DNA from 2 places in the Paenibacillus sp. FSL R5-0519 genome. Region 2 is predicted to be linked to the other one. Evidence: riboswitches for the same ligand, from Rfam matches in the RefSeq annotation. Region 2 holds a riboswitch; the other holds the start of a gene.
What was found. Region 2 has a riboswitch for cobalamin ahead of cobJ (precorrin-3B C(17)-methyltransferase). Riboswitches for the same ligand answer to the same signal wherever they lie in the genome.
Positions count from the first base shown of each region.

Region 1 (3,861 bases), 460 kb from region 2:
TCAGATCTTGTCCTTCAGCAGTCATTGAGGCTACGGGTACAGTCGCTTGTCCTCTCTCGTTTAACTCAATGGAGCGTTCAATTGATGTTTTCACTGCGTCGGCAGTTACCTTATTTCCGTTATGGAAAGTTACACCTTCCCGAATATGAAAGTGCCAAGTCGTGTCATCCACTCGTTCCCAAGTATCTGCAATTTTAGGGACCAGCTTCATATTCTCGTCAAACTGGATCAGTGTCTCCCCAATCGCTGCTCGCGTCAGCGTCCAGCCATTCCATTCTTCTGCCGGGTCCAGACTGCTGCCAAGCCAGAACAGGGCCACATTCAGATGAGTCGGTGCACTTGTCGTACCCTTGTCCGTAGCCGCCGACTTCTCCGTTGCACCAGACGAGGTCGAGGGATTATTGGCAGTGCCACAAGCTGCAAGCAAGAACACAACCAACATGGATATGAGGGTGAGCAACATTGATTTTTGAAAATTCCTCTTCATTCCGGTTCCTCCAGTTAAGCTGTATTTTTCTTGGGATCAAGCACATCTCGCAGGCTGTCTCCCAGTAAATTAAAAATAATTACGGTGCTGAATATCGCCAGACCCGGATATATCAACAGCCATGGTGCAGTCTGCAGATATCTTCTGCCTTCATTTAACATGGCCCCCCACTCGGGGTTCGGAGGCTGCGCGCCAAGCCCGAGAAAGGACAAGCCCGAGATGGACAGCATCATACCACCCACATCCATCATCGCCATGACGATGATTGGAGACATCATATTGGGCAGGATCGTCCTGCCCATGATCTGTATTTTACGTGCTCCGCTGAAAGCAGCGGCAGCGACATACTCCTTTTGCTGAAGGGAAATCACCAGGCTTCTGGCCATTCTTGCATACTTCGCCCACCAGACAACCGACAGTGCCAGAACCGTATTGAACAATCCCGGCCCAAGCATCCCCACCACAGCGATCGCAAAAATAAGCCCCGGAAATGCCATTAATGTATCAGACAGGCGCATGAGCACCATATCCGTCACCCCCCGAGCGAAACCGGCGATGACTCCAATCGTTACACCTAACACAAACACGATGCCAATCATCATAAAGGTGAGCAGCAGCGAGGTACGTGCACCGTACAGAAGACGAGATAATACACATCGGCCCAGTTGATCGGTTCCAAGAGGATACTCGGCGCTGGATGGCTGCAACACTTTGGTAAAGTTCGTTGCAAGTGGGTCTTGTGGTGCAAGCAGCGGTGCAACCATGGCAAGAATAATCCAGAAGGCGGTCAGAGACAGCAGGAAGGTGAACCAGCGATTCTGCAGTAATACCAGTCTGAAGGCTCTCATCTATATATCCACATCCAGTCGGATTCGGGGATCACGAAGATGAGTCCATATATCAACCAGCAGATTCAGGGTGACATATATGATTGCCATCCAGATGACATACCCCTGAATCAGCGGATAATCCCTTGTGAAAATCGCATCTACAGCCATCTGTCCAACGCCCGGCCACACAAATAAACTTTCCACAATCGCTGCACCACCTAACAAAGCACCTGTTGTCATACCCATAAGGGTAACGATCGGCAGCAGGGCATTCGGGAGAATATGACGCAAAATAATGATCGACTCCTTCACACCCCTGGATCTGGCTCCGATCACATAGTTCTGGCTTGTCTCCTCAAGCAGGATCGCACGAATCTGTCTGCTGTACTGGGCAACAAGTGGAATCGCGAGAGTACATGCAGGCAGAATCAGGCTGTACCATCCGGAATTACCCATTACCGGCAGCAGCTTCAGCTGTACACCGAAGACCAACATGAGCAGCATACCCAACCAGAAGCTGGGCATCGATAATCCGGCAAAAGAGAACAGACGAATGACGTGATCAAGCCATTGGTTACGATAGACAGCCGACAGCATCCCCAGTGGAAAGGAAACCAGAATAACCAGAACCATGGCGCTTCCTGTTAGCCAAAGCGTTGCCGGGAGCCGTGCCATCAGCACGTCCAGTACTGGACGATTGTATTTATATGATGTACCGAAGTCTCCAGTTACCACCTGTCCCAACCATGTCCCGTAGCGGTAGAAAAAAGGCTCATCCAATCCAAGCTCAGACCTCACCTGCCTGACCAGCTCATCGGATGGCGTTACCCCTGTAGACATAAGCATAAGTCTGGCTGGATCTCCAGGAGACAGGTAGGTTAGCAGGAACGTCAGGAACGTAATGCCGAACAATACGACTACCAGTTGTAATAATCGTTTAACGATATATCTGCTCAATTGCTCTAACGTCCTTCCCCAAAACTTTATGTATGTGCTCTGATGTTCTCCGTCCATAGCAAAAAAGGCGTCCCTCTCCGTGTACTGGATGAGGACGCCTTAAATAAACAGATTTTCAGAAAAAATCATGCTCTCTAAACACCTTCCTATCTCCCGTAGGGTACTACTGTGTTTGTTAAACCTGGCAGGTCTCCTGGCTCCAGAATCATCGTCACTTGCAGCTCCTTCCCGGCTTAAACCAGTGGATTATCGCTACCTGACTCCTCTGTTACAGTGGCGGGACCGCGCCGGTATTACACCGGACTTCCCTATTAAGCTTTCACCCTGAAGGGCGAAGCACCAAGTTCCACATATTCAATTGAACTTACTTCAATTCATATCACTTCTGTATCAGTATAGCGGGACGACGTTTAATGATCAAAGCTTTTCTTTTCAAATTTGAAACACTAGGTGCGTCTAATCGCGGATTCTCGACCTCTTCGGAGATACGCCCGTCACACGCTTAAACATCTTGGAAAACAATAATGGGTCCGTATAACCGACAGAATGGGCCACTTCACTGACCGACAGCCCTGGATTCTGAAGAAGTTCGGCAGCACGATTCATACGGTACTCCAGAAAAAATGACTGCAGCGACATGCCATATCGCTCTTTGAACAATCCTGATAGATACGTGCGATCCAACCCCACAGCTTGGGCAATATCCAGAATGGAAGTTCGCTGACTGTACCTGTTCTCCATAAATTGCACCGCCTGCCGGATGTATGTTTCTTTGTTTGAAAGGAGCTGCCCGACGTCTTCCTTCACAGGTGAAGAAGAGATTAATTCTGCCATCAAGCGGTACAAGAAACTTTGGTTCAACACATCACCTTCCGGTCGCGTGGAAGCTTGGACCATCTCCGTATACAACTGTTCCATCGTAATCGTATCATGGACATCATATATCGGGCGCTCCGGGCTCAGCTGGGCACGTTGCATGAATGCTTTGGCTTGTACACCTTTGAAGCCGAACCACGAATACGTCCAGGGCTCCTTGGGATCTGCCTCATAATGAATAAGCGTATCCGGGAAAATGATAAAACCCTGTCCCTCGCTAAGCTTGTATTCCTGATCCCCCATGTACACGATGCCCCGTCCTTCATGGATGTAATGCACAATATAGGAATCACGTACACCCGGTCCCCAATAATGGGCGGGTTCACACGCCTCCCACCCGAAGAACAACAAGACCAGTTCCATCTGTGTCCAGTCCGTGGCTACCACATTCATCTCTATTTTTCTCATTTTATGCCCTCCCTCCTTGTTTCCTTCCGAGGCTCACCATCTGTATATCTAATTAAATTATAACAGCTAAAGGACATAAATATTAGTTGAAAACGGAAACAAAAATGGGATTATGCCATGTTTGAGAGGGGTTGAGCCATAGTTATATGTGCCGAATCGGCCTATAGTTGGGGTACAACATTTTTCAGGGAGGCTTAACTTAAGATGAACAAAATTACGTTTCTCGGTGCGGGAAGCACCGTCTTTGTCAAAAATGTATTGGGTGATGTCATGATGACCGAAGCACTGCAGGATTTTGAGCTG
Region 1 covers NZ_CP150234.1:6,305,003-6,308,863, forward strand. The annotation lists gene MKY73_RS28390 (ABC transporter substrate-binding protein) at 1-487, opposite strand, end outside; gene nikC (nickel transporter permease) at 502-1,335, opposite strand; gene nikB (nickel ABC transporter permease) at 1,336-2,274, opposite strand; cobalamin riboswitch at 2,440-2,633, opposite strand; gene MKY73_RS28405 (AraC family ligand binding domain-containing protein) at 2,731-3,558, opposite strand; gene MKY73_RS28410 (alpha-glucosidase/alpha-galactosidase) at 3,763-3,861, shown strand, end outside.
Region 1: another riboswitch for cobalamin. It lies ahead of nikB (nickel ABC transporter permease); the one in region 2 lies ahead of cobJ (precorrin-3B C(17)-methyltransferase).

Region 2 (3,861 bases):
TCCAAGAAAGAGAAGCATGAGCAGGGGCAAGGCTCCTCTGATTCGGAGAAGAATGGAGAGAGAAAAAGGCAGGATTCTCATGGTGGAGAACTCCAGCCTTCCTGATATATTCCATCAAAAATCGTTATAGATGAAATGGGCAAAAAGAGGGTAAGCGCAGTTTCCCTCCGCAGAAGTACCCTGTATACTGTAGTCAGACTGATGAACATTCGGCTGGACTAACGGGGGGAACATGAATGGCTCAACATTTGGCAGGTGTACGTGTAGCATTGACAGGACCGCGAAAATCGAAAGAAATGTCCATACTGGTTGAAAAAATGGGCGGTATTCCGCTTGTGCGACCGGCACAGGGAACGGTATTTCTGGATGATCGAAATATCAGGGACGGGCTGGTATCCTGGATCTCAGACCCGCCAGACTGGGCGGTGTTAACGACGGGTATGGGATTGGATGCATTGTTTGAAATGGCTGAGGATATGGAAATCGCGGGACAATTTTTGGATGTATTATCGGAATCCTCCATTGCAGCGAGGGGATACAAGACGGTGAATGCGCTCAAGAAGCGCAGATTAACGCCCCTGGTACGGGATGATGACGGTAGTACGGACGGGCTCATTCGAGAATTCGCCCCGCATGATCTCGCAGGGAAAAAGGTCATATTACAGCTTCATGGGGAGACAGCTCCCAAACTCGTTGCATGGTTGGAAGAACAAGGTGCAATCGTCAGACAAGTGCTTCCTTACCGCCATGTTCCGCCGGAAGAGGCAGAGCTTGAACAGCTGTTGAATGAGATTCTAAAGTTTGAGGTAGATGCTGTTGCGTTCACAAGTGGACCGCAGGTCCGATTCCTGACGCAATATGCGGCCTCCCAGGACAAGCTTGAGCCGCTGCTTGCCGCTTTCAGACAAGGCGTAATTCCTGCATCCGTAGGTAAAGTTACAGCAAACTCCATGCGTGAAGAAGGCATTGAGGCGCTGGTCATTCCGGAGGAAGAGAAGATGGGTGCACTCATCGTTGAACTTGGACGTTACTTTGCCGCAGGGCGTGCGGACAAGGTTGGCGGTCAGCAATAAAGGTTGAGTCGTTAACAGAAACGAACTCAATGCAAGGGTTGTTGGATGGTTATAACGAATGGGATATGCATAGGTTATTCCGGGTTCTGATCCGATTTTTGGATCAGGACTTTTTTCTGTTTTGTCTCAAAATAGAAGAATGGATAAGTATCATAAGCATGGACATTATTTCCTGCACGGTGTTATTATGAAAACAATATTGAATGAAAACAAGCAAGGTGCTCTTGCGTGCAGCAAGAGGTAACAGGGAATCGGGTGAAAGTCCCGAGCGGTCCCGCCACTGTAATGGTGAAGCCCTTTTTGATCCAAGTCACTCGGAAAACCGGGGAAGACAGAAAAGGAAGCTGATGATCCAAAGCCAGGAGACCTACCTTGCATGTGTCACCAAACCCTTCGCGGAAAGGAGTGGTGTACGAAGAATCAGGAATTGGGCGAACAATCGGTTCGCCCGGCTGGCCCCTCCAGGCCACATAGTCACAGGACTACCCTTCGGGAGTCTGGGGCTGTGTTCTTGAGTGTACGTACATGCGTATCCCATCCGTTACAAGGATGGGATTTTTTTGTTTTTTTAGATAAATGCACATCCTTGCAATACCTACCCTGTGTCGGGAAATTGCAGGTAGAGGAATAGATTAGTTGGATCATAACGGGTGATGTAAGAGCCTTGTTCGATAGTCTGAGTAAACAGAGCTGACGAGTTGAACATGCAGTACAGCGGGGTAGAAGGTCGGCATAGCCGTCCTTTTTCACTGTTTAGATCAGTACGACAAGTGTGATGAAGGAGGAGAAATCATGCAAGATCAAGGCAAGCTGCTGATTATCGGGTTCGGCCCGGGAGCAATGGAACATATCACCAAGCGGGCACTCGAAGCACTTCAAGAGAGTGAGGTAATTATCGGATACAACACGTATGTGGATCTTATTCGCCCTCTGTTGAACGGACAAGCGATTGTGCGTACAGGCATGACGGAGGAAGTAAGCCGTGCACAAGAAGCGGTTCGACAGGCGGAGATGGGCAAAATTGTTGCCGTAATTTCCAGCGGTGACGCAGGTGTGTATGGTATGGCTGGACTGGTGTACGAGGTGCTGATGGAGCAAGGTTGGAAGCCGGATACGGGTGTTGCCGTCGAGGTTATTCCGGGCGTATCGGCCATTCAGTCCTGTGCATCACTGCTGGGTGCCCCTGTCATGCATGATGCATGTACGATCAGCCTTAGTGATCACCTTACGCCGTGGGAGACCATTATTCGCCGGGTCGAAGCGGCAGCGTCCGCTGATTTTGTCATTGCCCTGTACAATCCACGCAGTGGACGGCGCACACGCCAGATCGTGGAGACACAGGAAATGATCCTGCGTTATCGTGACCCACAGACCCCCGTAGGTCTGGTAAAAAGTGCATACCGTGAGCGTCAGGACGTTGTCATGACCACACTGGAGGATATGCTGAATCATGATATCGGCATGCTGACGACCGTGATTATCGGCAACTCCTCGACCATGATGTACGAAGGACTCATGGTCACCCCCCGCGGGTATCAGCGGAAATATACGCTGAACACCGCGGAACAGTCGCTCAGACCTCATGAGCGGCTACGCACGGAAGCCGAGCCATGGTCGCTCGGCGCAAGGGAAGCCCGCGCTGCCGCCTCCGGCGAGGCAGCGGGCGAGAGCGCGGCCAGCGCTGCATCGGCCGCGCAGCCACAGGCGGAGCCAGCCCTGCGCGGCGCAAGCGCCGGAGCGGGCACGGCTCCGCAAGGGCAGCCGCCCGCTGGCGCAGGGGCAGCTGCCACTATGCCTGCGGCAAGCCCGGCGAGCAGCGCTGGCACCGCCGTGCTTGCCGGCGAGCGACCTGCGCCCGTTGCGGCAGAGGCCGCTCCGGGCCGAGCCGTGTCAGCGCCACGCGCCAGCGCAGCTGCGCTGGCCGCCGAGGCGCTGACACGGCTCGCGGCAGGCGGCGCACTCGCGGGCGAATCGGCGAGCCGCTGGCTGGATGCAGCAGCGCCGAGCCGAGAAGCAAGTGCAACGCAGGCTGCGACCGCAACGGCGGTACGCACCGCGCCCGAGCCTGGGCGTAAGGCGCCGCTGTTCGAAGTCGGCGTGTCGCCCGGCGTGGGCAACAAAAAATTCACCGCAGCCCAGATGGCGCTGCTGGCGCAGTGTGCAAGTGAAGACGGCGAACTGGAGTACACGCCGGAGCACCAGATTATTCTGAGAGTGCCGACATTTGAACCGGACTCGCTGGTTGAAGAGCTGCGTGCAGCGAATTTTATCGTTGTACCGATTGGTGATGTCATCAAGGTGAAGGCCTGTGACTTCTGCAATATGGAGAAGGACGATGCTGTCCCGATGGCTAACCATTTGCAGGCTGTGATTGGCGGACTGGGTGCACCCAAAGAAACGAGTGTGGCGCTGAATGGCTGCGGTATGGCATGTTACGGGGCAGTACTGGAGGATATCGGCATCGTGTATCGCAAAGGTGCATATGACTTATTCCTCGGCGGCAAGAAATTTGGCCGCAATGCTCACCCTGCCCAGCCCGTAGCGGAGGGAATTCCGGGTGATCAGATTGGTGGCATTGTGGAACGTATTGTGGCAGATTACAAGGAAAAGGGCCATCCGAATGAGCGATTCCACAAGTTCTTCAAACGAGTTGGTGTAATTCAGGGCTTCCGCCATGTCGATGCACCGGTCACTGTGGAAGTAAACCCGATATGTGGTGACTAATTCCATACTTAATTCCTTACTAAATTTCTAAATAAGTCTTGAGTAAGCATTAATTAAGTCCCTG
Region 2 covers NZ_CP150234.1:181,037-184,897, forward strand. The annotation lists gene MKY73_RS00815 (endospore germination permease) at 1-105, shown strand, start outside; gene MKY73_RS00820 (uroporphyrinogen-III synthase) at 237-1,073, shown strand; cobalamin riboswitch at 1,273-1,463, shown strand; gene cobJ (precorrin-3B C(17)-methyltransferase) at 1,866-3,797, shown strand.